4 regions of the Companilactobacillus metriopterae genome follow, and region 1 is predicted to be linked to each of the others. Evidence: predicted binding sites of a transcription regulator. Region 1 holds the regulator's gene; each other region holds the start of a gene.
What was found. The regulator Rex, encoded in region 1, represses fermentation and respiration genes when NADH is low (regulators of the CRP and FNR family bind a similar motif). The targets are predictions, from matches to a motif close to TTGTGAANTANTTCACAA.

Region 1 (6,326 bases):
CGGCAATAATCAAAAGTGATTTTCCTTGTTGAACAATTTCTTGTAACATTGGCAAGATATCTTGGATATTTGAAATTTTCTTATCTGTAATCAATACATATGGATTTTCTAGATCAGCTTGCATTTTATCGTTATCAGTTACCATGTATTGTGACAAGTACCCACGATCAAATTGCATACCTTCTACAACATCAAGTGTTGTATCGATTCCTTTTGATTCTTCAATTGTGATAACACCATCATTACCAACTTTTTCCATTGCATCAGCGATTAAATCACCGATTTCTTCACTTGCTGAAGAAACTGAAGCAACTTGAGCAATATCTTTCTTACCAGCAACCTTGTGTGAAATCTTGCTTAACTCTTCAACACCTGCTTTAGTTGCCATTTCGATACCATTACGGATACCTACTGGGTTAGCTCCTGCAGTCACGTTCTTCATACCTTCATTAAGTAATGCTTGGGCAAGAACTGTAGCTGTTGTTGTACCATCACCAGCGATATCATTTGTTTTTGAAGAAACTTCAGCAACTAATTTTGCTCCCATATCTTCAAAGTGATCTTCTAGTTCGATACTTTTTGCAATTGTAACACCATCATTTGTAATTTCAGGTGAACCATATGATTTTTCAATAACAACATTACGACCCTTTGGTCCAATTGTAGTTTTAACAGTATCCGCTAATTTATTAACACCGTCCATCATCTTTGAACGTGCGTCTTCTGAAAATTTAATTTCCTTTGCCATTTCACAAATCCTCTTTTAGTATTAGTATTTTTTATTTTTCAACGATTGCCATAATATCTTTTTCGTGAAGAATTAGGTATTTTTGATCATCAAATGTAACTTCTGATCCTGCATATTTATCGAATAAAACCTTATCTCCATTTTTAACTGTTAAAGCAACTTTTGTTCCGTTATCAGAAACTAGTCCTTCACCAACAGCAATAACTTCGGCAGTTTGAGGTTTTTCTTTTGCGTTATTAGCTAGAACAATACCTCCGACAGTCTTTTCTTCTTCTTGATCGACTGATACAATAACTCTATCTCCAAGTGGTTTTAACAATTTTAATACCTCCAGATTTTATGATATCTTTTTTAGCACTCTCAAGTTCAATGTGCTAATCACAATTTTTATGATATCATTTTACAGATAAGATTCAAGTATAAACAAATAATTTTAGGAGTATTTCATGGATAATTTTAGAAAACAGATACCTATTTTTCTTACATATTTGGGTATTAGTATTATCGCAACTATATTACTCGGATTCAAAATAGTGGGAACTCCTTACTTTATAACAATGACTGTAGTCACAATCATTGCAACTAGCTATATATTAGCCAAATCTAGAACTTTAGATATTACAGAAAGACGATTAAGTCCTACTAGATCTTTCCTTTGGATAATTGCTACTACTTTGGGAATTATAGTTATTCAACTTGTGATATCTGAGATATTAGTTCAATTCTTCAATGTTTCATTATCTGCCAACACACAAGATCTTATAACATATATGAAATTTGCCCCATATTATGTCATATACCCCTTAGTATGTGCACCAATCATGGAAGAAATAATATTCAGAAAACTTATGTTTACTGATTTAAATCAATACATAGGCTTTGGTATGTCTGCAGCACTATCTAGCTTGTTATTTGCCTTTTTACATCAAGATAGTTTCTTCTTAGTATATTTCTTTATTGGACTGTTCTTATGCTTCATATACAGTAGAACAAAGAACATTTACATAAATATGATGGCACATATTTTAATGAACTTAATTGTTATATTGATTAATTTTGCATAATAAAAAAGCGTTGAAACTTTAAATGTTTCAACGCTTTTATTTTTCCCCAGATTCTGAGGCAATGATGTTTAAATTTCCAGATAATTTCCAACTATTAACTGTTGCAGGAACAATTAAGTGTTGTCCCTTTGATAAAGAGTAATCTTTATTATCAATAGTAATTTGACCTTCACCAGACAAAACAGAAATTAAAGTATAGCTTCCAACTTCATGTTTAAAATCATCAGAATTATTTATTTCCCATTTGTATACTGCGAAGTAAGGAGACAATGGTGGCTGTACAAATGTCGTATATTTATTGCCATTTTTTTCAACAGTCTCTATATCCAACTGTGGTCTCTTGTAAGGAACAGTGATTGTATCTTTGGACTGTTCTAAGTGTAGTTCACGCATCTTACCAGTAGTTTTGTCTACTCGGTCATAGTCATAAAGACGATATGTAGTGTCACTACTCTGCTGTGTTTCTAAGACCAATATTCCCTTATTTAAGGCATGAACTGTACCACTAGGAACATAGAAGAAATCACCAGATTTAACTGGAACCTTGGTTAACAAGTGATCCCAGTCACCTGAATCAATCATTTGATCAAGCTCTTCTTTAGTTTTGGCATTATGTCCATAAATTAAATATGAATCTGGTTCGGCATCGATTACATACCAACATTCTGTCTTGCCAAGTTCTCCTTCATGCTTCATAGCATAATCATTATCAGGATGCACTTGTACAGAAAGGCTATCCTCTGCATCTAAAATCTTCGTCAGTAGTGGGAATACACTACCTTTAGGATTTCCAAATAATTCAGGATGGTTAGTCCACAATTGATCTAATTTTTGCCCAGAAAAAGTTCCGTTTTCTACGATAGAAGTTCCATTCTTGTGCCCTGATATTGCCCAGCACTCACCAATATCTCCATCAGGCAAATCATAACCAAAAGATTCAGATAGTTTACGACCACCCCATATTTTTTCATGGAAAACTGGTTTTAAAAATAATGGCTCTGCCATAGTAACTTCCCCTCCTATTATTCGTGGTCTAATGAGCTGTCATGATCTAAGAAATAAATCAATGTTTGTAACTCATTGGCAAGATCCACATAGTGAACTCTTACGTTATTTGGAACATTAACGATAATTGGTGTGAAGTTAAGAATTCCCTTAACACCTGCATCAACTAGCATATTGGCTGTTTTTTGAGCAGCATTTGAAGATACAGTTAGAATACATACATCGATCTGTTGTAATTCCAATTGCTCTTTAATTTCATTCATATTATAAACAGGAACACCACTTTTGACTGTTCCTACAATCTCAGGATCAATGTCAAACGCTGCTGCAATTCGAACGTTGTTTGTTCTTGAGAAGTTATAATTCAAAAGAGCGTTACCCAAATTACCAACACCAACAAGCGCAACATTAGTTCTGCGATCTTGATTTAGTAATTTTTTGAAGAAATCAACTAGTTCATTGACGTCATATCCATATCCTCTTTTTCCAAGAGCCCCTAGATAAGAAAAGTCACGACGAATTGTCGCACTGTCAATCTTGATACCTTCAGCTAGTTCACCAGATGATATCTTCTTAGTTCCTTCATCCTTTAAAAATTGAAAGTATCTGTAGTAAATTGGTAATCTTTTTATTGTTGCATTTGGTACAATATTTTCTGTCATTTCATTCCCACCATGTGCGTATTTTCACTATATTATATACTAATGAATATCGAAGTAAAACGCAATATTAATAAGTAATTTAAAAGATTAATTTTATAAAAAATGTTAAAATTGTGAATAAATAAAGGAGATAATTTTGATACTACTACAAGCAAACAATATAACTAAAAACTTTGGTACTGAAAATTTATTCTCAAATGTTAACTTAGAAGTTCAAGATCATTCTAGAATTGGATTAGTTGGTAGAAATGGCGTTGGTAAATCTACTCTTCTAAAAATAATTTCTCAGGAAGAACCATATACTGATGGAACTATTTCCATAAAAAAGGATACTTCAATTGGCTATTTAGCTCAAGATAGTGGATTAAATTTGGATAATCTAGTATTCGATGAAATGGAACACGTTTTTGATGATTTAAAAATTATGGAGAAAAAACTTCATGAGGTTGAGGCAAAACTCGGAGATACTGATGCTGATAACTATCAAGATATTTTAAATCAATATGACCAAATTCAAAATGATTTCAAAGAAAATAATGGATATGGGTATCAATCTGAAATTCGCAGTGTTCTTAAGGGATTCGGATTTGACGAAGAATACTGGAATGTCAAAATAAGCACTTTGTCTGGTGGAGAAAAGTCACGTCTTGCCATGGTCAAACTATTGCTTGAAAATAACGATATTTTGCTGTTAGATGAGCCTACCAATCATTTGGATATAGATACAGTCGAATGGCTAGAAAACTATCTACGCGGATATAAGGGTGCTCTAGTAATTGTTTCCCACGATCAATATTTCTTAGACAAAGTTACTAATGAAATAGTTGAAATAAATCAACATTCTTCAACCCACTACTCAGGAAATTATTCTTTTTATCTTCAAGAAAAGAAAAAGAATCAAGAAGTTGCTCTTAAGCACTACGAAGAACAACAAGCTGAAATTAAAAAAGAAGAAGAATATATTCAAAAAAATATTGTTCGTGCTTCGACTACAAAAATGGCACAAAGTCGCCGCAAGAAGCTGGAAAAAATGGACAGATTGGAAAAACCTCAGTCTGATCAAGGATCAGCTCACTTCTCTTTTAATATTGATAGAGAAAGCGGTAATGATGTCTTACTTGTTCAAAATGCAGCAATTGGATATGAAGACGATGAAATAATGTCTTATCCTGTAAACATGGATATAAAGCGTGGTGACAGAATTGGTATTATCGGACCAAACGGCGTTGGTAAATCTACCTTCCTAAAATCAATTCTCGGCGAAATCAAATTGCTAGATGGTACGTATAAATTTGGTGCTAATACTCAGATAGGTTACTATGACCAAAATCTTACCAACTTAAATCCTAAAAAAGATGTATTACACGAAATTTGGGACTTACATCCGTTGTTAGATGAACAGGTTATTAGAAATACCTTGGGTGCATTTTTATTCAGTGGTGATGATGTTAATAAACCTATCAGTGGGTTATCTGGTGGAGAAAAAGCTCGTTTAACGCTCACTAAATTATCAATGGAAAACAACAATTTATTGATAATGGATGAGCCCACTAACCACTTGGACATCGATAGTAAGGAAGTTCTTGAAGAAGCATTGAATAATTTTGCCGGAACTATTATTTTCGTATCCCATGATAGATACTTACTTAATACCCTTGCAGATAAAATAATTGAAATCTCAAAATCCGGAGGCACTCTGTATCTTGGAAACTATGACTATTATTTGGAAAAAATTAATAGTGATAAAGAAACTAACGAAGAAGAAAGTGCTCCAAAAGTTAGTATCAAAAAGGAAGAATATCAAAAGTCAAAAGAGGATCAGAAATATATTCGTAAAATAACACGTGAAATTCAAAGTTTAGAAGAACAGATTGAAAAAATTGAAATAAAAAATTCTGAACTTCAGCAAAAAATGACTGAAGATGAAATTGTCAGTTCATATACAAAACTTGGTGAAATTCAAAAAGAAATTGATGAAAATAATCTCGAAAAAGATTCACTTGAAGAAGAGTGGACCGAAAAATCAATGGAATTAGAAAGCATTTAAAAAAAAGGACAGTACACATATTGTGTACTGTCCTTTTTAGAAGTCTAAGCTTGGATCAGAATTCAAATCTAAACCAGCAAAGTCACCTTTTTCGTATTGTATTTGTGCAATAGCACCAATCATAGCAGCGTTATCTCCACACAATCTCAATGGAGGGAATACTAATTCTATATCAAGATTTTTATCTTTGATATCTTTTGCCAATCTATTCCTAAGTCCTTGATTAGCTGCAACCCCACCAGCCACAACTATTTGTTTGACAGGATTTTTTTCAACAGCTCTAAATAATTTATTTGATAAAATATCCAAAACCGCAGATTGAAAACTGGCTGCTAGATCATTTTGATTTAACTCTTCATTTTTTTGTTCAGCATTGTGCACCTTATTTATAAAAGCACTCTTGATGCCACTAAAACTAAAGTCTAAATTATCTTCTTTAACCATTGCTCTGGGGAAATCATAGACGTCATTTCCCTTTGCAGACATTTGATCAACAGTTTTACCTGCTGGGTACTGCAAGCCTAAGACACGACCTATTTTATCGTATGCCTCACCTACTGCGTCATCCCTAGTATCTCCTAGAGTTTCAAACTCACCTGGTGCTTTCACTAAAACAATCTCTGTGTGTCCACCAGATACTAATAATGACATAAATGGGTATTGTAGATCAGTCACAAATTGTGCCGAATAAATATGTCCTGCTAAATGATTAACAGGTATTAGAGGTAAGTTATGTGCAAACGCAATAGTTTTGGCTGCCATAATTCCAATGAGCAATGAGCCAACCAATCCTGGCCCAT
Region 2 (6,326 bases), 590 kb from region 1:
GTCACCTTAGTCCTGAAAACAATACAAAATATACAGCTCATGAGACAGTGGCAACATTTTTGAAAAACCATGATATGGCTGTTGATCATGATTTTTATTTGAATGATACTGATCCAATTATTCCAGATGATTTAATAATTCTTTAAAAAAGTATAAATTTTGAATTTATACTTTTTTTTAGTGCATAATAATATTCAAATATGTTTCATAAAAATTTCAAATTTAGATATTATTATGAATATATACTTTAAGGAGAATGTACAAATGGATAATAACAATCCTGAACGTAGATCATCAGATAAGAATCGAGGTAATTTTTTGAATTTTAAAAGTCCTTTATTTAAAACAGCTATTGTAGCTCTTATTTCTGCTATGTTAGGTGTGGGAATTGCTACTTGGGGATTCTCACAATTTTCATCATCAGTTCCTGACACAACTTCATCATCAGGTGGACCAGGTACTACTCAAGTAAGTACAGGTTCTACCAAATCGACGGGTACAATGACAAAAGCCTACAATAAAGTAGATGAAGCAGTTGTTTCCGTTGTTAATTTACAAAAGCAAAGTAAAATACAGGGAGATTCTTCTTCAATTTTCGGAGATCTTTTTGGTGATAGTAGTGACGGTGATAGCTCATCTTCTGATTCATCTGGCTCAGATAATTCGGGATCAGACTCAAATATCTCAAATTCATCATCATCTTCAGATTCTCTACAAGAGTATAGTGAAGGTTCCGGAGTAATTTACTCTAAGGAAAATGGAAAAGGTTACATTGTTACAAATAACCACGTTGTTGATGGGTCAGATCAAATTGAGATTATCTTAAAAGATGGAACAAAATTAACAGGTAAATTAATTGGTAGTGATGCTACTACTGATTTAGCTGTTATTGAAATTGACGGAGATAAGGTGCCAGCAATTGCATCATTTGGTAATTCAGATAGTGTGCAACCAGCTGATTCAGTTATCGCTATTGGTTCACCATTAGGAAGCGAGTACGCAACTAGTGTTACTCAAGGTATAGTTTCAGCAACAAACAGAACGGTTCAAACACAGGACCAAACAACAGGACAAACAATTGGAGAGGCCACAGTTATTCAAACTGATGCAGCTATTAATCCTGGTAATTCGGGAGGACCTCTTGTTAATTCTAATGGTCAGATTATAGGTATCAATTCTATGAAACTAACATCAGGTACTGATGGTACTTCTGTTGAAGGTATGGGATTTGCTATTCCAAGTAATGAAGTAGTTAAAATTATTAATCAACTTGTTAAGAATGGTAAAGTAGAGAGACCAAGTTTAGGAATATCAGTAATTGATTTAGATCAAATCTCAGATGATTCTCAGACATCATTGAAGGTTCCAAGTTCAGTTACACAAGGTGTAGTAGTCGCACAAACAAACAGCGGATCAGTTGCTAAAAAAGCAGGAATTTCAAAAAATGATATTATCGTTAAATTAGGAAGTAAGAAAATTGCTTCTGTGGCTGATTTGCACAGTGCTTTATATGAAAAATCAGTTGGTGATACAGTGAAAATCAAGTATTATCATAATGGTAAGTTGAAAACTGCATCAGTGCATTTAACTGAAAAAACATCAGATTAAAGATAAAAGACGTGAACTTATAATAGTTTCACGTCTTTTTTTGAACAATGTTTAAGAAAAGGTTAAGAAAATTCGGGTAAATGTAAAGAATTTCTTAAGACGTTTAACACAGGTGTGAATAACTTGTGTATAACTGTGGAAAAACGTTTTTAAAACAAGGTATAATTTTATACACAGATTAGAATGATCTTGTGCATAACTAAGTAATATAAAATAAATAATAGTAATTAATGTTGATATAATAAGCTTAAAGGGCACTATTGAGAAAAACACAAACATTATTTGAGCTGTTAATAACTAATGAATTACTTTAGATATCGATGCATCACATTGATGTGAATAAGTATTGTTAAAAACTAAGGGGTAGGAGTAGATAGATGAACATTAAGATAATAACTGTTGGAAAACTTAAGGAAAAGTATTTAAAAAATGGAATTGAAGAGTATTCCAAAAGACTTTCTGCATTTTGTAAATTACAAATAGTGGAATGTAGTGATGAAAAAGCACCAGATACGCTAAGTGATGCGCAAGAAAAAATGGTTAAGGAAGCAGAGGGAGTTCGAATTCTTGAGAAGATAAAGGATAAAGAATATGTTATCTTGTTAGATCTTCGTGGCAAAGAACTGACATCTGAAGAGTTGGCAGCAAAAATAGATGATTTATCAACTTATGGAACAAGTGATATTACATTTATAATCGGGGGATCTTTAGGAGTTAGCGACGAAGTCTATCAACGTGCAGATTTTAAACTTTGTTTCGGTAAGATAACTTATCCACATCAATTAATGCGTCTTGTATTAACTGAACAAATATATAGATCTTTTATGATTAATAGTCATCGTACTTATCATAAATAATAATTTTTTAGATAAATGGAAATTTTATTAAAATAATTATTTTATGGAAATTCTAATTAGAATTAAAGTGGAAATTTTTTAGAAACTTTTTTAAATTGTAAGTTAAATAAAATGGAGTTACTAATTTTAGTAGCTCTTTTTTGATCTCCTCAAAAAGACAAGTGTATACAGTGTTTAATAAAAAAATAAGATAAATCTTATTGAAGGAAAACGTTTTACTAAATGATTGTGCTTACATTCACAATTTTCAAAAAAATTTCAAAAAAGTTAGTTAACTGAAAATACTTATCATAAGTGGAATAGAAAGAAAATTCACAATTGATCTTATTAAAACAGCAAAAAATCGTATTGAAAAAAAAACAAAAAAGATATACAGTAACCTTTGGAAATTGTTAAAATATTAACAAAGGAGCAAATTTTTATGAAAATTGGAGTAATTAAAGAGCAAAAAGAAGGAGAAGGACGCGTAGCTGCCACACCAGAAAATGTAAAACGTATGGTTGAAGCTGGTAATGAGGTCCTTGTTGAAGAGAATGCCGGATTAGGTTCTGGTTTTAGTAATGATGAATATAAAAATGTTGGTGGAAAAATAGTTAGCCATGAAAATGCATGGTCAGCTGATCTAGCAATAAAAGTTAAAGAACCAATGGAATCTGAGTTTAAGTATTTTGAAAAAGGTAAGATTGTATGGGGATTTCAACATTTGGCATCATCAAAAGAAACTGTGGATGAGATGGTTAAAAGTGGAATGACTGCCATTGGTGGAGAAACAATTGAAAAAGATGGAAAATTAGAATTATTGGCACCTATGTCAGCTATTGCTGGTAGAAGATCAGTAATTATGGGTGCTTATTATTTGGAAGCACAACATGGAGGAGAAGGAATTCTTCTTCCAGGAGTTGATATATCTAACATAGAAGCTGGTAGAGTTGTTATTTTTGGTGGTGGAAATGCTGCTACTAATGCTGCTCAAATGGCGTTAGGTCTTGGATGTAGCGTGGTAATAATTGAGCTTAATGACGAACGTATTTCAGAATTAGAAACCGAGTTTAAGGGTTCTAACGTAAGAGTTGTGAAATCAACAGAAGATAATTTAGCAAAGGAAATTAAAGAAGCAGATATATTTATATCAACAATACTAATCCCAGGATCAAAACCACCTAAGCTAGTTAAAGAATATATGGTTAAATCAATGAAAAAAGGTAGTGTTATTGTTGATGTTGCTATTGATCAAGGTGGTACTGTAGAGACAATTGATACGCCAACTACAATTGAAAATCCAATCTTTGAAAAGTATGGAGTACTTCATTATGCAGTACCTAACCAACCAGGAGCTGTACCACGAACTTCTACAATGGCACTAGCCAAAGGAAATATAGATTATATTTTAGAAATTGCATCTAAAGGTATCGTCGATGCAATCAAAACCGATCCAGCTTTGGCTTCAGGAATCAATATATACAATGGTAATGTTACTAATTCTGGTTTAGCAGGATCTGTTGATCAAACATATGTGGACTTAACTACATTAATCTAATAAATATACTAAGAGGAAATAATCATGATGGAAATGGATGTTGAAAACAAGGCAAGAGTTCAAAAAGTATCACTTCAAGATATTCAAGAAGCAAAACATGTTATTGGAAAATATGCTCGTAAAACACCTTTAATTCAATCAATGTTCTTGAGTAGAAATGTTGCTGGTGGAGATGTTTTTCTTAAATTGGAAAATATGCAACTTACTGGTTCGTTTAAATTTAGAGGTGCTAATAATAAAATAAATCATCTCACCAAAGAAGAACGAGATCGTGGTATTATAACGGTTTCCGCAGGAAATCATGCACAGGGAGTTGCTTTAACAGGTAAATTACTTGGTGTAAAAACAACTGTTGTTATGCCAGAAGAGGCACCACAAGCTAAACGTGATGCTACTGCAGGCTACGGAGCAGAAGTTGATATTCATGGTGAAACTTTTGATGAGGCCAAAAAATGGATGCATGAACGTGCTGAAAAAGAATGTAAAACTATTGTAGATCCATTCAATGATGAGTTGGTTATTGCTGGACAAGGAACAATTGGGTTAGAAATATTGGATGATTGTTGGGATGTTGATACAGTCATTATACCTGTCGGTGGTGGTGGATTAATTTCTGGTATTGCAATAGCATTAAAATCATTTAATCCACATATTCACATTGTTGGAGTACAATCTGAGAATGTTCATGGAATGAAGAAGTCTATTGATGAAGGTAAGATTTCTTTCCATCATGATGATTTTACTCTTGCTGATGGAACTGATGTTGCTGAACCTGGTGATATCACTTTTCCAATCGTCCAAGATCTTGTTGATGAAATTGTAACTGTAAGTGAAGATGAAATTTCAAAGGCTATGCGTGATCTTATGCAAAGAGCAAAAGTTGTTGCAGAGGGAGCAGGAGCACTACCCACAGCTGCATTGGAATCAAATAAAATTGATGAAAAATGGTTAAAAAACAAAAAAGTTGTTTCCATGGTTTCTGGTGGAAACGTTGATCTACAAAGAGTTTCAAATATTATAGATCAATTCTTAGCACCAGTTCATCCAGACGGTGGAATTGGATAGAGGTTTGACTCATGGCAGAAGCTAAGCTAAAGAAATCAATAGGATTTGGAGCAGCATTATCTACAGTTGCTGGAACTGTTATAGGAACTGGAGTTTTCTTCAAAGCATCAGCTGTAACAGAGTCAACAGGAACCGTCAGTTTGTCTATGCTAGCATGGTTGATTGGCGGACTTATAACAATATGTGCTGGTCTTACTGCTGCTGAACTGGCAGCAATGTACCCCGAAACAGGTGGTCTAACAAAGTATATAGAATATTCTTATGGTCCATTTTGGGGCTTTTTAGCTGGATGGGCACAAGCGGTTGTATATTTTCCCGCAAATATTGCAGCAATATCGATTGCATTTGGGACACAGTTTGTAAATTTATTTGGATTAAAAGCTATATATATAATACCCGCAGCTATAATTTGTGTAATAACTATAATGACAATTAATTTTATAAGTGTTAAGGTTGCCGGAAAAGTAACGACTATCGCCTTAATATGTAAATTAATTCCCTTGGTTGCAATCGTTGTACTTGGTTTTTTCCACTCAGGAAGTGAAGCCTTTAGTTTATTTCCAGTAACAGCAGGTTCAGGAAGCCCATTTTTCACAGCTTTAGGACAAGCTCTACTAGCTACAATGTTTGCTTATGATGGCTGGATTCATGTTGGTAATATGGCTGGGGAAATGAAAAATCCCAAAAGAGATCTTCCATTAGCGATTGCTATTGGTATCGCTATTGTTATGGTAGTTTACTTGCTAGTAAATGGTGTTTTTTATTGGATAAAACCAATTTCTGAAATATCTGGTAATTTAAATATTGCATCAGATGTTTCAAATGTTATCTTTGGTGAAATTGGTGGAAAAATAATAACTATTGGAATTTTGATTTCTGTTTATGGTGGGCTGAATGGTTATATCATGACAGGGATGAGAGTTCCATATGTTATGGGATTAAAAAACAAATTACCATTTGGTAAATATTTATCTAAGTTAAATAAATCTGGTGTTCCTTACATTAGTGGAATTGTTCAGTTTGTTATTGCTTTCTTTATGATATTATCTGGAAAATTTGATGCTATAACCAATATGCTGATATTTGTTATTTGGTTATTTTACACTATGGCGTTCTGGGCAGTTATTAAATTGAGAAGACAACAACCGGATTTACAGAGGTCATATAAAGTTCCTTTGTATCCTTTAATTCCAATCATCGCTATCATCGGTGGATTATTTATACTTATAAGTACCGTAATAACGCAATTCGGCATTACA
Region 3 (6,326 bases), 110 kb from region 1:
CGGCAATATCTAATAATTCTTGTTTAGAAGATCTATATGGTCTTAATGAACCATACATTTCAAGCAATCTTTCATCAGGAATGCTTGTTAATTCAGCAGCTCTATCCATATTACTTTTAATGGCTTCACGACCAGAATTCTTAGCAATTTCTCCTTGAGCTTTCAATGTATCTGAAGAAATACGTAAATCTTCTGGTTTAACCTGACCATTAATAGCAGCTTCTAGAGTTATTTCACTAACATTTTTTCCTGTAGGTGCATTGACCATTTCTGGATGTTTTTGAAATAGCGGATAATCATCTCTAGTCATTTCACGGTTAAGTGCTTGTGTTGCTTGTTTAACTGGTTCAGGCTTTGGTTCACTTGAACTAGCATCTTGAACGTTATTAACGATTTTACTAATTAAGTCGTCAATTTCTGTCATACCAATTACCGACCTTTCATTTCATTAATCAAAATTGATTTCTATTTCATCAGGACCTTTTCCCGGTACAACATACTTAGTTTCTTTAATATGCATCAAAGCTGATTTAGCTTGATATTGAACACGAGACATTTGGTCATTAACTGTAGGAACAGGTGATGGTGATTCACCTTTTGCATAACTTGCTGCATTCTTTCCAATAGCACGGTAAGTATCCAGATCAATAACAGGAGCTTGTGGAAATAGTTCCAGATTAGACAATGGTTCTAGATCTTTTTGATGAATAATTGTCGTTCCCTTAGATTGAATCGATATGGCTACTCCAGATCCGGAGTATTCATCACCTTCTGAACCTGCAAATGAAACATCTGCAGTACGATATACTTTAATCACACGTGCTTTCAATCCCTGTTCTTCAATACCAGCAATAGTTTGTCTCAAAATTTCTTTATGAGGAACACCTTTTAAATTTTCAGTCATATGTTCTGCAAATCCTGGTAAAACGGCAATCACAACTTCATCAGAAGAAGTTCCTTTTTTAGCAGGTCCAACATGTTTAAACCAATCTAATTTTAAAGGTGCATCCATTCCTGGCGCAGTCGTATTAGATTCTGGTTGAACTTCTTTAGATTTATCAGCAACCACTGGTGAATCAGTATTAGAAGTGCCAAAATCCACGACTTTTTCATTACTTCGTTGTTCATCAATTACTTGACGAATTATTTTTCTCAATAAATCTTCATTAACTTCATTTGCCATTTTTACACCTCCTACACCAATTTTTTAAACATCAGATGGATTGATTGCCATTGGAACATTTTTAATCTTTTCCCATAACTCATCTTCCATGTGATATCCAGTTCCTGGTCCGTTATAATCGTTTGAATTGTTTACAGCAGATATAACATTCCAATCTTTGTCAAAAATTGCTGAAGTTTGTAAAAAGTCACCAGCTATTCTTTGTTGTAGAAGTTTCAATACTGCATCAGCAACATCTTCAAATCCACCTTCATAAAGTGATTTGATAATATCAACACCAGTAATGCCTCGATCCATGATATCTTGAGCTGATTTCATATCTTCAACCATATTTCTATCTGGCATATCTTTAGATGTGAATGCATATGTAGCTGCTTCTACTTCTTCATCAGTAATTTCAGGAAGATTTAATCCCTTAAACACTGATTGAAGAGCTCTAGCTGCTTTATTTCTCACTCTGATGATGTCTTCTTCTTTAACTGGAACAATACCACCATTAATCTTCAAGTCACGTTGCATTGCGTAATAATCATCGTAATCCATCGCATCTGTGTTAGATCCGGCAAAAGTATTGTCATAGTTAGGGACTGAAGAATATCCTGATGAGATATAATCTGTACCTGCCAAAAATTGACCAATAAGACGTTCTGTTCTTCTGATATCAGAGTGTGAGAATGCTTGATCATTACCAGATGCACATTCAATATCTAACATCATGCACAATAGATTTTCTCCAAGAACTTCTCTGATTCCTGATGGAACTGCACCAGGGATTCCGATACAACTAACGGCACCATTTTGTAATCCTTGAACACCACAACCTTTTGTAATAAAGATACAACGTGATTCAAGATACAACATTGACTTACCTTCAGCGTATCCCATCATAACTTCTGAACCTGATCCAGAAGTAAAACGCATTTTTAATCCACGAGATGCGTAACATGATGCTAGAAATCCTTTAGACCAAGGAGTATCGTCACCATCTGTAAATACTTGTTCTGTACCATAAACAGAAATTGTTTCGGCATAAGCAGTAAATCCTCTCATACCCAAACTCAATTCCATAGCTTCTTCGACTGAACACTGTGTAATTACTCCGGGACGACCAGTTTGTGCACCAACCATAATTGAAATGGCATTTAAAGGTGCATAACGAGCAACAGCTGTTGTTGTTTCTTGTTCTGGGAAACCTCTAAAGGCAGCATCTGCAGCATCTGCAGCAATCAATACTGGATTATCTCTGATATTAGTAACGTGACATTGAGATGCAGGCATCTTACGAGGACGCATCTTTTGAACCGCCATCATCATTTCAACGAAATTTAGTTGACAGATAACATCTGCTGCTTTGGCAGGTGTCATACCAGTTGTTATAGGAATAATTTCCTCACGTGTTACATTTGGATCACATAACATATTGGCAATTTTTACTGAATCCATTGCCATAACTTTTTCAGCATTTTCAATTTTAATAGAATGCTTGGCAATAAATTTATCAATCAAATCAAATTCGTCTTCGGTTTTACCATCCATTTCAACGATTTCACCGTCACGAACTGTAACACTTGGTTTGGGGTCATTAGGACCATCCATTGCTACAAAACCTTCTTCAGGCCATTCGTCAACGAATCCATCCAAGTGAACAGGTCTTTTTTCTATTTCTTCAAATCTTTTTTGTCTTTTCAAATTTTTCACCTCTTAGAAAAGTGATCCAGAATTTTAAATAATGTATGAAGGATAATCGTTTGTAGGTGTACCACCTAAACTTGATAATAATTTAATTCCCACATCACGAGCAGACATAACTGCTTGTTTCACAGCACCAGATTCACCTGTTATATGAAGAATACCTTCATTTGAAAAACTTGTTCCATGTGCTGGTGAAGCAAATGATAGAACTTCAACATTTGCTGCTTTAACTGCAACGTCTGCCATAACTAGTCCAATTCCTGCAGGTGCACCTGAAACCATTCCATATGCTTGTCCCTCAGGAACACCAAATGCCATATTACATGCTTGACTAGCACGTGCTGTGTATTGGAATTCTAGGTGTCCGGCTTCAGTATTGTAGATATCGCCAAACATATCAGGAACTCTATTAAGAGCTGTACTAATAGATTGTCGAACATCTGAAACATCATTTCCACCAATTAAAATCAATGAACCATGACCTGCTCCACCTTTTGTATCTCTAGGCAATTGAATACTTATAACTTCTGTATTAGTGCTTTTTACAGCTTCGTCCATTGCCAATATTTGAGGACCACCACCTGATCTTGCTGAAAGAATTCCGACAGATTTGAATGGTTTTTCAACATGTAGATGTTTAAAAAGTTCTGGATCCACATTAGCAATAGCCATGCCAATTGTGTCTCCTATAGGAGCTGTTCCGATAAATTCTGTTACTCCAACTGATAAGTTGTTCACTTGCTTATCCTCCTTGCCACTACTAACTACACCTTCTTGTAATACTTGTCCCAATATTTTGTCTACAAGAGTATTTTTATCAAGTTCCTGCATAATAACTACCTACTTACAAATTTTATAATTTAGAAATAATTAGCTTTTCGATATCTTCATGTGGACGAGGAATTACAAAGTTAGATGTAACTTCTCCAATATTTTCTGCAGCTGCAACACCAGCATCAACTGATGCATTAACAGCTCCAACATCACCACGAACCATTGTTGTAACTAATCCGTGTCCAACTTTTTGTTGACCAACAAGTGTTACATTAGCTGCTTTCAACATTGCATCTGCTGCTTCAATAGCAGGTACCAATCCGTTAGTTTCTATTAAACCTAATGCTTCTAGTGCCATAATTAAATCCTCCAAAATTATCTAAATTTACTTACAAATAAAATTATATACAATTTCAACGATTTTTAGACTATTTTTTTTATACTTGTTGATCAATAGAGCGTTGATAGATAGTTAATTCACAATTGAAATTGTTTATTACCATATGATAATTGCGTATATACTCACATAGTCAACCAACTGATATGGCTAAAGTCAGCAAGAATTTATAAATATAAAGCGTTTTCATGTTTTTACATTATTTTGTACTATATGACCATAGAACACTACTACATCGGGTTTTCTATATATACTATTGATTATATTTTTACCATATATTGATTTTTCTAATTATTAATGTGAAACTAATAATAACTATGTGAATATTATTCACAATTGTGAGGTGAATCTCTTTGTTGTCTATTGTTGCAATTTCTGGTAGTAATCGACCAGATTCATATAACTTAAATTTGATTAAATATTATCAACAACATCATATTGATGAGATACAAATACAGATTTTAGATATTGATGACTTACCAATGTTCAAAATAGTAAAAGATTCAGATACTCCTTCAAAAGTGCGTTATATTAATGATTGTGTGCGAGACGCAGATGGCATTATGATTGCTACAACAGAAATAAATCATTCCATTCCTTCCAATATAAAAAATGTAATTGATTGGTTATCTATGCAACCAGGTTTATTAAAGAACAAACCCACTCTACTGATGGGCGCATCAACTGGTCCCTTAGGAACCGTCAGAGCACAAATGCATTTGAGAGAAATACTTGCCACTCCAGCAATTAATGGAAAAGTTACTCATAATACTGAGTGCTTTATAACTAATGCTGATGACAATTTTGATGATAATAATCACGTAACCTCTCAAAAAACGATCGATGTTCTTGAAAATCTATACAGTGAATTTATAGAAATAATTAATGAAAGATTTTAGGTGAATAATATGTCAGAAGATACTTTTCCTGAAAGAATTATCCAGGAATACGTCCCTGGTAAACAAATTACCCTTGCTCATATAATCGCTAACCCTAATCCAGATCTATACGAAAAACTTGGTATTACCGACACCACTTTACCCATAGGTATTATTACTATTACTCCTTCTGAATCATCTATTCTGGCGGGAGACATTGCAAGAAAGTCTGGTAATGTTCATATTGGATTCTTAGATAGATTTAGTGGATCAGTTTTTTTAGTCGGTAAAATAGATGATCTTATAGCATCTTTGGAGAGTGTGAATAATTTCTTCTTGAATGAATTAAATTTTAATGTTACAAATATAACAAGAAGTTAAATTAAAAAGAGGAATAATTATGTATAAAAAAATTGTTACTGTCTTTATGACTTTGGCATTGCTTTTCACAACAGGAGTTTCTGCAACAAATGTTGAAGCCAAAAAATCTAATGACAGCATTCACGTTACTTATGTATTGAAAGATGGCAAGAAACAAATTGCTAAGAAGAAAATCACTCTTAAGAAGAACTCATCAGTTATGACTGGTGTCAAAAAGGGTTGGACCGTTAAGGAAAAAGATGGATTCATCACATCTATTGATGGCCACAAACAAAATGAAAAGAAAAACAAATACTGGACTTTCACAGTAAACAAAAAACAAGTTAATGTTGGTGCTAAAGATAAGAAATTAAAGAACAAAGATAACGTTGAATTCAAACTTGATACATATAAAGACAAATAAAAAAGCAATCCTTTAAAGGATTGCTTTTTTATTTTTTCTGTATTGTGTAGGATTAACCCCAGTATACTTTTTAAATATCTGACTGAAATACCCCACTCTTGTGAATCCAACCAGCTTTGATATATATTCAACAGAATAGTCTGAATTTTCTAGTAGATCCATCGCTTTTTGAGTGCGCTTAACATTTAAAAAGTTAGAGAAATTTAGCCCTGTTTCCTGCTTAAATAGTTTACTCAAGTAATAATCTGATACATAGACGTGCTTAGCTATCTCACTTAAAGTTAAATTATCATTTAAGTGATCATTAATATAGTCTATCGCCTTAAGGACTATTTCGTTTTTTGTTTTTATTGATGAATAAATTATTAGTTCATGGCTGAAATTTATAGGAGTGTTGGGAGTTTTTTCATAATCTATATATTTCTCTGTACCCTTAATTTTTAAGATAAAATTACATACATTTTGCAAAATTTTCTGTAAAAAGAGATTTTGTTGTGCTAATTCCCTTGTGTCATTCGAATCATCAGTATAACCAAATAGATATAATTTGAACTGATTGTTTTGGATATTCAGATCATTTGTAGAAAAATTTGAATGATTTGTTATGGATTCAAGAGT
Region 4 (6,326 bases), 570 kb from region 1:
TGTTACTTAAAAATAAAAAAGAACTAGGACTTAGCCTAGTTCTTTTTAGATATCTTGTAGTCGTTTAATTCTTTCATCCAAAGGAGGGTGGGTGTCATAAAGGCTGGCACGTTGCTTCTTTTTCAGTGGAGTACTTATATATAGTGAGGCACTAGACTCATCAACCTTTTTCATTGGCTTACTATTATCTTTCAGTTTTTCCAAGGCACTAATCAACCCTTGAGGATTTCTTGTTAATTCTACTCCAGAAGCATCAGCAAGATATTCTCTATTTCTAGAAATTGCAAATTGAATTAAAGTCGCAATCATGGGTCCTAAAAATGAGAATACAATACCAACAATCCAGATGACAAGACGAATAATTTCTGCATTAGAGTTATTGCTCTCGCGGTCATCACTCATAGGTCTTGCCCAAAATAACATATTTGAAATCATATAGCTTAAAAAGATAATTGCAGACGAAAGTGCAATAGCAATTGTTGAGACACGAATATCATAATTACGTACATGTGATACTTCGTGAGCTATAACAGCCTCTAGTTCTTCACGATTCATCAATTCTAATAGTCCTGATGTAACTGCCACTGCAGAATGTTTAGGATCTCTACCCGTAGCAAATGCGTTAGGACTAGGGTCATCGATTATATAAACTTCAGGCATAGGAATGTTAGCGACCATGCTCATATCTTCAACAATGTGCCAGAGTAGTGGATTTTCCTGTTCAGAAGTTTTCTTAGCATTATTCATGCTCATAACAATCGAAGTCGACTGATAGTAGGTTGTCAGAATATAGAATAATGTAATTAAAAATCCAACAATCAAACCAGCATATAAATTATTAAAGAAAAAATCACCAACAAAGGCAGAAATTCCCATCAATAAAATAATGAATAATGTAAAGATTAAATAGGTTTTTCTCTTATTACGATCTATTTGCTCATAAACCATGATGCTGCCTCAATTAAAACTTAACTTCTGGCGCAGCTTTTTCAGCATCCGGAATATTTAAGTAATCCATTTTTTCAAAATGGTGAATTCCTGCAACAATGTTGCGAGGGAATGTTTCAAGAGCAGTATCATAAGATTGAACTTGGCTGTTATATGCTTGACGAGAGTAAGCAATCTTGTTTTCAGTATTTGATAGTTCTTCCATCAATTGACCGAATTGTTGATTAGCCTTTAGGTCAGGATAACTTTCTGATAAAGCAAAAACTTGGCGTAATGCACCAGTAAGTTGTGTATCAGCGTCTACTTTTTCTTGTAGGGTAGATGCATTATTTACACTATTACGTAATTCTACAATGTTGGCTAATGTTTCTTTTTCATGAGAAGCATAGCCCTTGACTGTTTCCACAAGGTTAGGGATAAGATCAGTTCTTCGTTTTAGTTGAACATCAATTTGTGAACTAAATTCTTGAGCTCTATTTCTGTACTTAACTAGTCCGTTATATGCGGCTACATAGGCTATTACTAGTATAACCAGTATAGCGATTATAATAATTGCAATCATATGTTTCTCCTTTTATATTATTAAGTATATTCTAGCATACTTAGCATTGTGTTCTATAATATGAGTGAGGTGGGTGGAAAATGAAATATATTAAACGTATTGTCATATTAGACATTATAGCAATTCTGTTATTATCTTTCTTTTCGAGTAATGTTTATGCTTCAAACGGTTCTTATATAGGTGGTATTGAACAGAAAAACGGTTGGTCTGGAACTATGATGGTGGTTAAGAACGATAAAACTGTTTATCTAAAAAGTTTTGGTTATGCAAACTATAAAAAAGATAAAAAAAATACCAATACGACTAGTTATCAAATCGATTCTATTCAAAAAAGTCTGACTGCTGGTCTTGTAATGCAACAAGTTGATAAGAAAAAATTGAAGTTAAATCAAAAATTAAGTGATTTTTATCCACAGATAGAAGGTAGTAACAAAATTACTATTCTTCAAATGTTAGAGATGACTTCTGGATTAAGGTTTGATGAAGATAATGAATCAAAACAAATAATGTCTGAGCAAGATACAGCATTATATTTAGCCAATAATACAACGTTTAATAGTAAAACATACAAGAAATGGGCTTATACACCAATCAATTATAATTTGTTAGCTGGTATATTGATGAAAGTTACTCACAAGTCTTACTCTGAATTATTTACAAAGGAATACATCAAAAAATTAAAATTAAAACATACTAAATTTGCATATGATAATGGCAAGAAAATCAGAGTTGCTGGTGGTTATACTAACTCTGATCATGAAGATAAAACTGTAAATTATAAATCACCTTTTGTTGTGCAAAAATACGAGTATCACAATGAATTGGGAACAGGACAAGTCTATATGAGTGTTGAAGACTTATATAAAGCAGAAAAATATATTACATCTGGCAAGTTTTTGACTCCTAAATCTAGACAAAAACTATATAGTCCTAGTCAAGTTTCATCTTATTCAGGCGGTTTCTACAATAGAAAGAATGACCACTATGCGAATGGTTGGGGTTATGGCTATCAGGGAGTTATCCACTTAACAGATGATAGTAAAAGCTTTGCTATTCTATTAAGTAATTATCAGAGGGATGCTTATGATTTAAAACCTTATGTTCAAAAAATATTTAGTACAATTATTTTGGAAAAAGAAAATTAATGTAACTTATATTTGATAGAAATCTTTTCATATTATGAAATGATAGCGTATACAAACATTGTTAAACTTAAGTTATCAAATAGGATAGGAGTTTAATTTGAGATCATATTTAGAATTTTGGACTAAACTATTTGTTTTTAATGCTTCAGCTACAAGAAAACAGTACTGGATTCCAGCAATAGTAAATTATCTTATTATGGGTATTTATTTCGGAGCTTCTGGAGAATACAAATATTTATATCCTAGTGTTTATCAAATCAGTTTACACTCTGAATCACTAACAGCTACAATAGTATTGTTTGTCTTTTGGTTGGCGACTTTCACTATTAGAGCAAGAAGATTACATGATACCGATAGAAGTAATTGGTGGATTCTCATTGAAATCATACCTTTCTTAGGTGATTTAGTTATATTTATATTGTTATTATTACCATCGAACCCAAATAGTAGATGGAGAGTTAATCAATCAAATACCTAGTTAAATTGGAGGAATATACATGAAGAAATATACAAAATTTATTACTGCATTTGCTGCTGCTACACTACTTTCATTGGGAACTGTGAATTATGTTGTTTTAGCTGATAAGGCAGTAGATATCGACCCTGGATTTGCTATTGATCCTGTAGATCCAATCATTGACCCTGACTTCTCAGTAGATCCTGTTGTTAACCCTGATGTTGAAGGAGTTACACCTACTGTAGATGAAAATTGGGTAAATACTCATCTGGATACTGTTGTTACTGTAAAAGATGGTTTTTCAGCACCAGTATTTGACTATGATGGCAATGCTATAGGAGAGGTTGCTCCACAAAATACTCCTTGGTATACAGACCAACAACATACAAGCCAAAAAGATGGCAAAGTTTATTATAGAATCGCTACAAATCAATACATTCTCGCTGATCAAGTAAATTAAGAAACTCCCACAAATTTGTGGGAGTTTTTATTTTGAAAATTATTTACATTATTTTTATGAAAACGCTTTTGAAAATATGATCGAATGTTAAACTAAGTATGTAAACTATTGTTAATAAATTAACAAATTGGGGTGGAAAAAATGAGTAAAAAAATTAATGCAGCCGTTATTGAAAAATTAAACGGAGATTTTGATATTAAGGAAGTTTATGTTGATGATGAACCTAAAGCCAATGAAGTTTTAGTTAATATTGTTGCGACAGGTATTTGTCACACTGATGAAGCATTAAGAAATGGACAATCAGGTGTTACAGAATTTCCAAGAATTGCTGGACATGAAGGTGCAGGAATTGTTGAAAAAGTAGGTGCTGGTGTAACAAACATCAAACCTGGAGATCACGTAATTCTTTCATATGCTTTTGATGGAACTTGTGAACAATGTCTAAAAGGACATCCATCATCATGTTTAAATTGGGGTGAACTAAATGTTGGAGGTAAGAGACCAGATGGAGCACCTACATTTACAGCCGAAGATGGTTCTGTAATAGATAATTTCTTCAATCAATCTTCTTTCGCTTCAACGACATTGGTACAACAAAACAATGTAATCGTGATAGATAAAAAAGTTGATTTGAGAAAAGTTGGACCACTTGGCTGTGGTCTAGTTACTGGTTCAGGTACCGTCTTTAATGGCTTGAACCCTCAACAAGGTAGCACAATTGTTATTGTAGGAAGCGGTGCAGTAGGTGCCGGAGCTATAATGGCTGCTAAAATTAAAGGATGCTCTAAGATTATTAGTGTTGATATCCATGATCAAAGATTAGAAACATCAAAGAAAATCGGTGCTACTGATACTATCAATAGTAAAGATTTAAATTGGGTTGAAGAAGTTAAGAAACTAACTGACGGTTATGGAGTAGATTTTGCTATCGATACAACAGGAATTAGTAAAATCATTAAAGAATGTCTAGATGTTTTGAAATCTGGTGGACACTTTGCACCAATAGCAGTTACTGACAAGTCATTAGAATTCTTACCTTGGAATGAATTGGTAGCTTCTCAAAAGCACGTTGATGGTATATTGATGGGAGATGCAGTTCCTCAATTGTTGATACCACAATTAATAGAATTTTGGCAAAAAGGTCAATTTCCATTTGATATTTTGGAAAAAATTTATGATTTCTCTGAAATTAATGAAGCAAATAAAGCTTCAAATAAAGGTTCCGTTATCAAGCCAGTTCTAATTGTTGATAAATCTTATCAAGCATAAAAAAGCTTCCTTCATTATGAAGGAAGCTTTTTTTAACTAAGAAAATTAGGATCAGTGTAAGCAGGGTTAGGATATTTGTAAAATCCTTCTCCTGCTGCAATACCCATTTTTCCCTTATCGATATATTCATTCTTTATCATGTCAGCTAATGGTTGGAATGAAGGATCATCTTTTGCGTGATTAGAGACAATGTCATAAGCGGTCTTCAATCCTACAATATCCAATATTGCAAATGGACCCATCGGAGCTTTAGTTGCTAACATCCAAGTCTTATCTATAGTTTCAAAATCGGCCACACCTTTAGCATATAGTGCTTGTCCTGCACTTAAAAATGGAACTAGCATAGAGTTTAGTATGTAACCAGGCTGTTCTTTTTTGAGTTCGATAGTTATCATACCAATGTCTTTAGCAAATTGAACTACATCCTCATAAATTCCTTTATCAGTTTTGCTGTGACCCATTATTTCAGCAGTATTGTTCTTCCATATTTGGTTTGCAAAGTGAAGAGCAATGAATTTTTCAGGTCTACCTGTAATATCAGCAAACATGCTAGGTAATAGAGTTGAAGAATTAGTAGCAAAAATTGTTTTTGATGGAGCAACTTTTCCTAATTTTTCATAGAAGTTATTTTTTATCTCAACATTTTCGGGTATTGCCTCTATCAGTAGATCTGCATCACTAACTGCCGATTTTAAGTCTGATGAAAAACTGATGATATCTTTGGCATGCTTTATAGATTTTAAATCGTCGTTTAGTTCATTAAAAGTAGCAATTTTTATATCAGGTAAAAAGTTAGGATTATAAACACCGCCATGCAATACTTTATCCATTGTTTTCTGTTGTTCACTAATTTCTTCAGTATAAATGTCAGATAAATTTTGTATAGTTTGTTTAGCTTTTTCCAGTGTTTTGTCATTTATATCGTAGATAGTTACATTAAAACCCTTAAAAGCAGATTGAAATGCAATTTGAGAACCTAAGACACCACTACCAGCAACAGTAACATTTTTTACAGTCATAATAATTCTCCTTATCTTTTTCCTTAACTGTAGTCCTAGTTTTTAATTATGTAAACGATAACAACCAATAGTTGAAATATCTAATTATTATTATTGAATATTAAAATAAAAATCTGATTTATTGTTGCTTTTAAATTGTTAAATATGTGATAATTAAGCTTCAAATATGTTATAGAGGAGATTAAGTTGAAAAGACTACTATTGTTTCAGTTATAGTTATTATTATTGCTGAACTTTTTGTTTACAACAATTCTAAGAACAAAGACAGCGTTGAGAATTCTGATCAAGCCATTTCAATTGTTAAAAAAGCAATTGGAAAAGGTAATAATGATAAAGACCCTATCGTTAACTGGTCAGTGGTTTCTTATGCTGAAAAGAAAGACGGTTCAACATTAGATCACAAGAATAAAAAAGTTTATCTAGTCAGAGGACAACACAAGTCTTACGTAAGGGCTAATCCAAAAGC

Region 2: a site for Rex is predicted at 2,855-2,872, ahead of ald (alanine dehydrogenase). Genes of this name have one in related genera too.
Region 3: a site for Rex is predicted at 4,115-4,132, ahead of CS873_RS06390 (BMC domain-containing protein). Genes of this name have one in related genera too.
Region 4: a site for Rex is predicted at 3,681-3,698, ahead of CS873_RS03975 (NAD(P)-dependent alcohol dehydrogenase). Genes of this name have one in related genera too.

Annotation. Positions count from the first base shown of each region.
Region 1 covers NZ_CP024610.1:1,375,152-1,381,477, forward strand. Annotated here, with positions in the region: gene groL (chaperonin GroEL) at 1-748, opposite strand, end outside; gene groES (co-chaperone GroES) at 780-1,067, opposite strand; gene CS873_RS07035 (CPBP family intramembrane glutamic endopeptidase) at 1,195-1,812, shown strand; gene manA (mannose-6-phosphate isomerase, class I) at 1,849-2,817, opposite strand; gene CS873_RS07045 (redox-sensing transcriptional repressor Rex) at 2,835-3,479, opposite strand; gene CS873_RS07050 (ABC-F family ATP-binding cassette domain-containing protein) at 3,616-5,526, shown strand; gene tsaD (tRNA (adenosine(37)-N6)-threonylcarbamoyltransferase complex transferase subunit TsaD) at 5,563-6,326, opposite strand, start outside.
Region 2 covers NZ_CP024610.1:413,854-420,179, forward strand. Annotated here, with positions in the region: gene CS873_RS01875 (MBL fold metallo-hydrolase) at 1-146, shown strand, start outside; gene CS873_RS01880 (S1C family serine protease) at 265-1,608, shown strand; gene rlmH (23S rRNA (pseudouridine(1915)-N(3))-methyltransferase RlmH) at 1,986-2,465, shown strand; gene ald (alanine dehydrogenase) at 2,887-4,002, shown strand; gene tdcB (bifunctional threonine ammonia-lyase/L-serine ammonia-lyase TdcB) at 4,036-5,067, shown strand; gene CS873_RS01900 (APC family permease) at 5,079-6,326, shown strand, end outside.
Region 3 covers NZ_CP024610.1:1,265,138-1,271,463, forward strand. Annotated here, with positions in the region: gene CS873_RS06370 (diol dehydratase small subunit) at 1-424, opposite strand, end outside; gene CS873_RS06375 (propanediol/glycerol family dehydratase medium subunit) at 449-1,183, opposite strand; gene CS873_RS06380 (propanediol/glycerol family dehydratase large subunit) at 1,208-2,872, opposite strand; gene pduB (propanediol utilization microcompartment protein PduB) at 2,906-3,706, opposite strand; gene CS873_RS06390 (BMC domain-containing protein) at 3,729-4,007, opposite strand; gene CS873_RS06395 (NADPH-dependent FMN reductase) at 4,403-4,945, shown strand; gene CS873_RS06400 (BMC domain-containing protein) at 4,955-5,305, shown strand; gene CS873_RS06405 (DUF4430 domain-containing protein) at 5,325-5,708, shown strand; gene CS873_RS06410 (helix-turn-helix domain-containing protein) at 5,721-6,326, opposite strand, start outside.
Region 4 covers NZ_CP024610.1:809,722-816,047, forward strand. Annotated here, with positions in the region: gene htpX (zinc metalloprotease HtpX) at 46-948, opposite strand; gene CS873_RS03955 (LemA family protein) at 962-1,510, opposite strand; gene CS873_RS03960 (serine hydrolase domain-containing protein) at 1,591-2,655, shown strand; gene CS873_RS03965 (DUF805 domain-containing protein) at 2,753-3,133, shown strand; gene CS873_RS03970 (SLAP domain-containing protein) at 3,153-3,572, shown strand; gene CS873_RS03975 (NAD(P)-dependent alcohol dehydrogenase) at 3,714-4,841, shown strand; gene CS873_RS03980 (3-hydroxyacyl-CoA dehydrogenase) at 4,874-5,860, opposite strand; gene CS873_RS08120 (hypothetical protein) at 6,217-6,326, shown strand, end outside.